2 regions of the Allobosea sp. CCNWLY174 genome follow, and region 2 is predicted to be linked to the other one. Evidence: riboswitches for the same ligand, from Rfam matches in the RefSeq annotation. Region 2 holds a riboswitch; the other holds the start of a gene.
What was found. Region 2 has a riboswitch for thiamine pyrophosphate ahead of thiC (phosphomethylpyrimidine synthase ThiC). Riboswitches for the same ligand answer to the same signal wherever they lie in the genome.
Positions count from the first base shown of each region.

Region 1: another riboswitch for thiamine pyrophosphate. It lies ahead of V7S63_RS16660 (ABC transporter permease); the one in region 2 lies ahead of thiC (phosphomethylpyrimidine synthase ThiC).

Region 1 covers NZ_JBBBBQ010000005.1:105,941-109,814, forward strand. Annotated here, with positions in the region: gene V7S63_RS16650 (hypothetical protein) at 1-583, shown strand, start outside; gene V7S63_RS16655 (TenA family protein) at 642-1,289, shown strand; TPP riboswitch at 1,349-1,445, shown strand; gene V7S63_RS16660 (ABC transporter permease) at 1,547-2,290, shown strand; gene V7S63_RS16665 (ABC transporter substrate-binding protein) at 2,334-3,293, shown strand; gene V7S63_RS16670 (MFS transporter) at 3,472-3,874, shown strand, end outside.
Region 2 covers NZ_JBBBBQ010000006.1:128,009-131,882, reverse strand. Annotated here, with positions in the region: gene thiC (phosphomethylpyrimidine synthase ThiC) at 1-1,763, opposite strand, end outside; TPP riboswitch at 1,842-1,946, opposite strand; gene V7S63_RS18450 (hypothetical protein) at 2,051-2,251, opposite strand; gene V7S63_RS18445 (hypothetical protein) at 2,321-2,569, opposite strand; gene V7S63_RS18440 (OmpA family protein) at 2,732-3,874, opposite strand, start outside.

The DNA of each region.
Region 1 (3,874 bases), on a different contig from region 2:
GGGCGGCACCGGCATGGTCGACACGACCCAGCAGGTGGCGACGAACAGTGCCGTGACCGTGCCGGCGGACACCCGCCCCTCTTCCGTCGCCCCGGTCGAGCAGTGGCCGGATGCCTGCGCGCTGCTGACGCCCGAGGAGATCAAGGCCACCTTCCCCGGCATGACCATCGGCGATGCCCGCAAGCTGATGGGCAAGATCACCCATGAGAGCCGCGAGAACCGGCAGGAAGCGCTGCCGAACCCGATCGGCTGCCAGTTCGACGCCAAGCGCACCGTCGAGAAGGACGGCAAGCGTACGATCGAGCTCAACCAGATCCAGGTCAGCGTCCGCAATGTCGCCGCCAACGAGGATCTCTCGAAGCGCTGGTTCCAGAGCGCGATCAAGGTGTCCGAGGCGAAGACGCCGGTTGCGGGCCTGGGCGACGAGGCGGCGCTCGACATCATGAACCGCATCCATATCCGCAAGGGCCTGACGACGGTCGAGGTCCGCGTCTCCGGCGGCGAGCGCGACCAGGCTTTGCATGATCAGGCGAAGCAGCGCGTCGGCGAGCTCGCCAAGATCGTCGCGGCGCGGCTGAAATAGCGTGCGGTAGTAGCGGCGACGCTGATAGGGAAATCCCGATTAGCGAAAGGCCAAGCTCATGACCGAACGTTTCACCGAGACCCTGCGCCAGGCCAGCCAGCCGGCCTGGTCGCAATCCGTCGGCCATCGCTTCGTGCGCGAATTGCTGGACGGCTCGGTCTCCGACGCGGTCATGATCCGTTATCTCGTGCAGGATCACCGCTTCATCGACAGCTTCCTGACCCTGCTCGGCGGCGCGCTCGCCAGCGCCGACAGCTTCGAGGCCCGCATCCGCTTCGGCCGCTTCATCGGCATGGTCAGCGGCGAGGAGAATACCTATTTCCTGCGCTCCTTCGAGGCGCTCGGCGTGAGCGAGCAGGATCGCACGGCTCCGCCGGACAGCAAGGCGACCGCCGGCTTCAAGGCGATCATGCGCGAGGCCGCCGCGACGCGCTCCTACGCCGCCGCCCTCTCCGTGCTGGTCGTCGCCGAATGGCTCTATCTCGACTGGGCGCAGCAGGCCTCGCAGCCGCTGCCGGCGAGCTTCATTCATGCCGAATGGATCACCCTGCACGACAATCCCGACTTCCGCGACTTCGTCGGCTTCCTGCGGAGCGAGCTCGATCGCGTTGGCCCAAGCGAGGCGGAAACGAGCCGGGACTTCTTCCTGCGCGCGGTCGCGCTGGAGAAGGCGTTCTTCGATTCGGCCTATGACGGCAAAGCCTGACCCGCACCGGCTGTTCTGAGACAGGCGTGACAGCCGCCGGCCGCTCTGTCACAAGGACGGTCGAGAGACGGGGGCGTTCGCCGCAAGGCGGGCTGAGAAGCACCCTTCGAACCTGAACCAGATCATGCTGGCGGAGGGAGTCGCTCGGGGCAGCCCTTGCAAGCGCTTCTCCCCGCGCCCGCCTTCCACCGGAAAGGCGGATTTTGACGACGCAGGACGCGACAGAGCGAAGGCCGGCTCCCGGCGCGAAACCGGTGATGGCCGCGCTCGCCCCTGCCTTGCGCACGGTTCTCGTCCTGCTACTCGTCTGGCAAAGTGCGATCTGGCTGTTCCAGCCACCGCGCTACATCCTGCCCTCGCCGCTCGATGTCGCCCTGGCTTTCCAGCGCCAGCCCGGCTTCCTCTTCGGCCATAGCCTAACGACCATCGCCGAGATGGCGCTCGGCTTCGTGCTCGGCTCGGCGTTCGGCGCGCTGACGGGGCTAGCGATCGTGGCGCTGCCGCGGCTCGGGCGCCTGCTCTGGCCGATCCTGCTCGTGCTGCAATCCTTCCCGGTCTTCGTCATCGCGCCGCTGCTGGTCGTCTGGTTCGGCTTCGGCATGGGCTCGAAGGTGATCATGGCGACGATCATCATCTTCTTTCCCGTCGCCTCCGCCTTCACCGACGGCCTGCGCCGGACCGACCCCGAACTGATCGACGCCACGGCGCTGACCACGGCGACGCACTGGCAGACGCTGCGCTATGTCCGCCTGCCGCTGGCGATGCCGAGCCTGCTCACCGGCCTCAGGGTCGCGGCCCCGCTCGCGCCGCTCGGCGCGGTGATCGGCGAATGGGTCGGTGCCTCGGCCGGGCTCGGCTTCGTCATGGTCCAGGCCAATGCCCGCATGCAGACCGACACGGTCTTCGCCGCGATGACCGTGCTCGCCGTGCTCAGCCTCGTCCTGCGCCATCTCGTCGATGCGCTCGGCCCGCGCCTCATTCCCTGGGCGAGCGAGCCGTGACGCCGCCTCGTTTCAAGCCGATCTCGCAGAAGGATTTCGCCCGATGACCCTCCGCGCCCTCACCCGACGCGCTCTGCTCGCCACCGGCCTCGCTTTGGCCGCCGGCCTCGCCAGCCCGGCCCGCGCCGCCGATGAGCTCACCGTGATGCTCGAATGGTTCGTCAATCCGGACCACGCGCCGCTGGTCGTCGCCGACAAGCTTGGGCTGTTCAAGGAGGCCGGGCTCGAGGTCACGATGGTGCCGCCATCCGACCCCTCGGCCGTGCCGCGCCTCGTCGCCGCCGGCCAGGCCGATATCGGCGTCCACTATCAGCCTAATCTCTATCTCGACCACGCCGCCGGCATCCCGATCGTCCGCGTCGGTACATTGGTCGAGACGCCGCTCAACAGCGTCATCGTCAAGGCCGATGGCCCGATCAAGAGCCTCGCCGATCTCAAGGGCAAGACGGTCGGCTATGCCGTCTCCGGCACCGAGACCACCCTGCTCGGCCAGATGCTGGCCAAGGCCGGCCTCAAGCTCGACGACGTCAAGCTGGTCAACGTCAACTTCGCACTCTCGGCCGCGCTGATCGGCGGCAAGGTCGACGCCACCATCGGCGGCTACCGCAATTTCGAGCTGACCCAGATGAAGCTCGAAGGCCATCCCGGCACCGCCTTCTATCCGGAGGAGCACGGCGTTCCCGCCTATGACGAATTGATCCTGATCACCCGCCGCGACGCCGTCGGTGACAGCCGCCTGCCCCGTTTCCTCGACGCGATCGAGAAAGCGGCGCTCTATCTGACCAACCACCCGCAGGAGGCCTGGAAGCTCTTCGTCGCCGCCCATCCCGACCTCGACGACGCTCTCAACCGCCAGGCCTGGACAGACACGCTACCGCGCTTCGCCAAGCGCCCGCGCGCCCTCGACCAGGGCCGCTATGAGCGCTTCGGCGCCTTCCTTGTCGAGCGTGGCCTGATCCAGAAGGCCCCGGCGCTCGCCGAGATCGCCGGCGAAGTGAAATAGCGGGCGGATCGCGGCGGCGGCCCTCGACCGCCGCCGCGCCCGATCCCGCGTCCACATCAGGGCGGACCTGTGCTGTGGGCTCTGGGTTTTCAGCCGAACGCGGTGGTATGAGCCGGCTTTGCAGCTATCGGGCGGCCCTCGCCCGCCATCCAAGCTTGCGCCCGGATCGATCATCCGCATGAACGTCAGCCAGCCGATCGCCCAGACCCGCCGCGCCGACCTGCCGGTGCTCTTCGTGCTCAGCGCGACGCATCTGCTCAACGACATGATCCAGTCGCTGATCCCGGCGATCTACCCGATCATCAAAACGGCCTACGCGCTCGATTTCGGCCAGATCGGCCTGATCACGCTGACCTTCCAGATCACCGCCTCGCTGCTGCAGCCGGTCGTCGGCCATTACACCGACAAGAACCCGATGCCCTATTCGATGGTCGTCGGCATGGGCTGCACCCTGACCGGGCTGATCGGTCTCGCCTATGCCGGCAGCTATGCGCTGCTGCTGATCTCGGCTGCCTGCGTCGGCCTCGGCTCGTCGATCTTCCATCCCGAGGCGACCCGCATGGCCCGCAACGCCTCGGGCG
Region 2 (3,874 bases):
GCCTGCACCTCGGCGCGCAGATCCTGGGTGATCTTCATCGAGCAGAATTTCGGGCCGCACATCGAGCAGAAATGCGCGACCTTGTGGGCGTCCTTCGGCAGCGTCTCGTCATGGAAGGCGCGGGCCGTGTCGGGATCGAGCGCCAGGTTGAACTGGTCCTCCCAGCGGAAGTCGAAGCGGGCACGCGAGAGCGCGTCGTCCCTGAGCTTGGCCGCCGGATGGCCCTTGGCGAGGTCGGCGGCATGGGCGGCGATCCGATAGGTGATGACGCCGGTCTTGACGTCGTCGCGATCGGGCAGGCCGAGATGCTCCTTCGGCGTGACATAGCAAAGCATGGCGCAGCCGAACCAGCCGATCATCGCCGCGCCGATGCCCGACGTGATGTGGTCGTAGCCCGGCGCGATGTCGGTGGTCAGCGGTCCGAGCGTATAGAACGGCGCTTCGCCGCATTCGCGCAACTGCTTGTCCATGTTCTCCTTGATCTTGTGCATCGGCACATGGCCGGGGCCCTCGATCATCACCTGGCAGCCCTTGTCCCAGGCGACCTTGGTGAGCTCGCCCAGCGTCTCCAGCTCGGCGAACTGGGCGCGGTCGTTGGCGTCGGCGATCGAGCCGGGGCGCAGGCCGTCGCCGAGCGAGAAGGAGACGTCGTAGCGCCGCATGATCTCGCAGATCTCGTCGAAGCGCTCGTAGAGGAAGCTCTCCTTGTGATGCGCCAGGCACCAGCGCGCCATGATCGAGCCGCCGCGCGAGACGATGCCGGTGACGCGGCTGGCAGTCAGCGGCACATAGGGCAGCCTGACGCCGGCATGGATGGTGAAATAGTCGACGCCCTGCTCGGCCTGCTCGATCAGCGTGTCCTTGAACACCTCCCAGTCGAGCTTGATCGGATCGCCGCCGACCTTCTCCAGCGCCTGGTAGATCGGCACGGTGCCGATCGGGACCGGCGAGTTTCTGAGTATCCAGGAGCGGATGTTGTGGATGTTGCGCCCCGTGGAGAGATCCATGACCGTGTCGGCGCCCCAGCGGATCGCCCAGACCAGCTTCTCGACCTCCTCGGCGGCGCCCGAGGTCACGGCCGAGTTGCCGATATTGGCGTTGATCTTGACCAGGAAATTGCGGCCGATCGCCATCGGCTCCAGTTCGGGGTGGTTGATGTTGGCGGGGATGATGGCGCGGCCGCGGGCGATCTCGTCGCGGACGAATTCCGGCGTGACGAATTCCGGGACCGAGGCGCCGAAGCTCTCGCCGTCGGCATGGCGCTCGCGGGCACCGTCCAGCATGGCGGCGCGACCGAGATTCTCGCGATGGGCGACGTAGATCATCTCGGGGGTGACGATGCCGGCTTTGGCGAACTCGTACTGGGTCGCCATCTGGCCGGACCTGGCCTCGAGGATCGGGCGCTGCGCCGGGCAGGCGGGAACGAGCTGCTCGGCCGAGATATTGCCGTTGTCGGCGGCAGTGACGGCGCGGCCGGGCACCGTCTCGAAGCCGCGCGCATCGAGCCAGGCGCGGCGCGGCTGCACCAGGCCGGCGTTGAGGTCGATCTTCGCATCGGTCTCGGTATAGGGGCCTGAGGGGTCGTAGATGCGCACCGGCGGCTCGGCGTCGGTGGTCAGCACGACCTCGCGGAAGGGCACGCGCATGTCGGGATGCTCGGGCGCGGCGACATAGATCTTGCGCGAGCCGATGATCGGGCCGGTGGTCACCGTCTGCGGTGCGGCCTTGACGCTGTTCTTCTGGGGTTTGGTGTGGGCGTTCATCTTTAGGATCTCCTCCCTCTCAGGTTCAGGAGATCCGGGGCGTCTGACGGTCCAGTCGCTGTCTGCGGATGCACTTGTGGCGCAGCCGCGTTCCAGTCCCTCCGCCGGTATGACCCGGATCAGGTTCGATGGGTTCGGCTGTCAGGCCATCTCAGCTCTTGTCGAGCACCCCTCGGAACGAGGCGGAGGTTAGAACCGTCGTGACCTCGGCGCAACCGGCAAAGGAGCACGATCAAACGCCGCGCTGCCATGCGCAGGAGACAACACAGCTGGCGGGATCGAAAAAATCAGGCGGTGATGTCGAGATTGCCGCCCTGGCCGGCAGGGAGCATCGCCTGCTGCTGCTCGGAGGCCTGCTGCAACATGGCGACCAGCGCCTGGTCGGAATCGGCGTTCTGCTTGACCATTTCCAGCTGCAGCGCCTGCTGCGTCGCAGCCGACTTCATGCTGATCAGGCTCTGGGCGATCGCGACCGACATCTCGCTCATGGGCATGGCTCCTCGTCGCGGACCATAGGCGGCGAGCCTTACCCGAATCTAAACCCGAAGCGGCGAGCTCTAACGAGTCGGTGCGATGATCGACGGCACCGGCTTCGGCATCGGAATCTCGCGGTTCGGTTCCGGCGGGCCGGAACGATCGCGTGCAAGCTGTTGCCGCTCGCGCCGCGCCTCGACGCGATCGGAGCGCGGCTCGAGCTTCTGAACCTCGCCCGCATTCGGCGACATCGGCACGCCCGGTGCGCGCTGACGCTGCGTCTCCGACGGAACGGACTGAGCGGCAGCGGCTTCCGCCGCCAGCAGCCCCATGGCGAGCAATCCGAGCAGAATCCATGAGTTCTTGCGCATGGCATTCCTCCAGTCAGGCAGGCGCGAGGCGAGCCCGCCTGCGGGAGGAACCGGAGCGACGTGGGGATTGTTCCGGGTTGCCGATCACAAAAGCCGGAGCGGCCGGAGCCGCCCCGGCCTGCGTCACTGCTGGTTCTGTCCAGTGAGCAGCGGCGTGATCCGGCGCAGCGTCACGCGCCGGTTTTCGCGGGAATCACCCTGTGTCTGGATCTTCAGATACTGCTCGCCATAGCCCTGCGTCGTCAGGTTCTCGGCCGGGATGCCGAAATCGCGGGTCAGTATCTCGGCGACGGATTGCGCCCGCCGATCCGACAGCGAGAGGTTGTCGACATCGGAGCCGACCGCGTCGGTATGGCCCTCGACCAGGAAGACCTCGTTGGGCGCGCGCTCGACCGCCTGGCGTACCGCGTCGGCGATAACCCGCAGGCGCCCGGCCTGGTCAGGTGTGACCGTCCAGGAGCCGGAGTCGAAGTTGATCGTATCGATGTCGACGCTGCGCATATGGGCGCGCAGGTCGGGCGAGTAGCGGACCTCGTCCAGCGTATAGCGGCGCGGCACCGGCGCGACCGGCGGCGCGGTGATCGTCTCGTAGATCAGCCGCTCGTCGGCGCGTTCGGCATCGACGATGTAGCGCTCGCGCGGGATGCGCAGCGGCGGCGGCGGCAACTCGACGACCTCCTCGGCGAAGCGGGCCTGCGGCCCGTCGCGGCGGACATTGTCGATGATGACGAATTCGCCGCCGTCGCGCTCGCGCCGCGAGCGGCGGATCAGCCGGCCCTCGGCATCGGTCACCGTGACGATCTGCGTGCCGTCCGGGCGATCATAGATCGTAACGGTCTCCTCGCCGCGTCGCTCGCTGCGGGTGTCGAGGCCGAGATCGCGGAAGCGCTGCGTCTCGTCGCGGCGGATGATGACGCGATCGTCGTCGCCGCGGATGATGGTGCGGCCGGGCTCGCGGATGATGGTGACGTCGCCCTCGCGCGTCTCCTGCCGCCGGCTGCGGATGTCGTCGAGCCGATTCGCGCCCTGCGTCGCCATGATGCCGCCGATCGCGGCGGCGCCGAGACCGATCGCGGCCGCGCCACCGAGGCCGATGCCGCCGCGGCGACCCTGCCGGTCAGGCGCGGGCTGGCCCGGCGCACCGGGCTGCGGCTGGACCTGTCCGGGCGCGACGCCCGGCTGGGACGGGGCGCCCGGCGCGCGGCCGGCATTCGGAGCGGGAGCAGACTGGCCCGTCGCAGGCTGACCGGCGCCGAGAGCACCTTG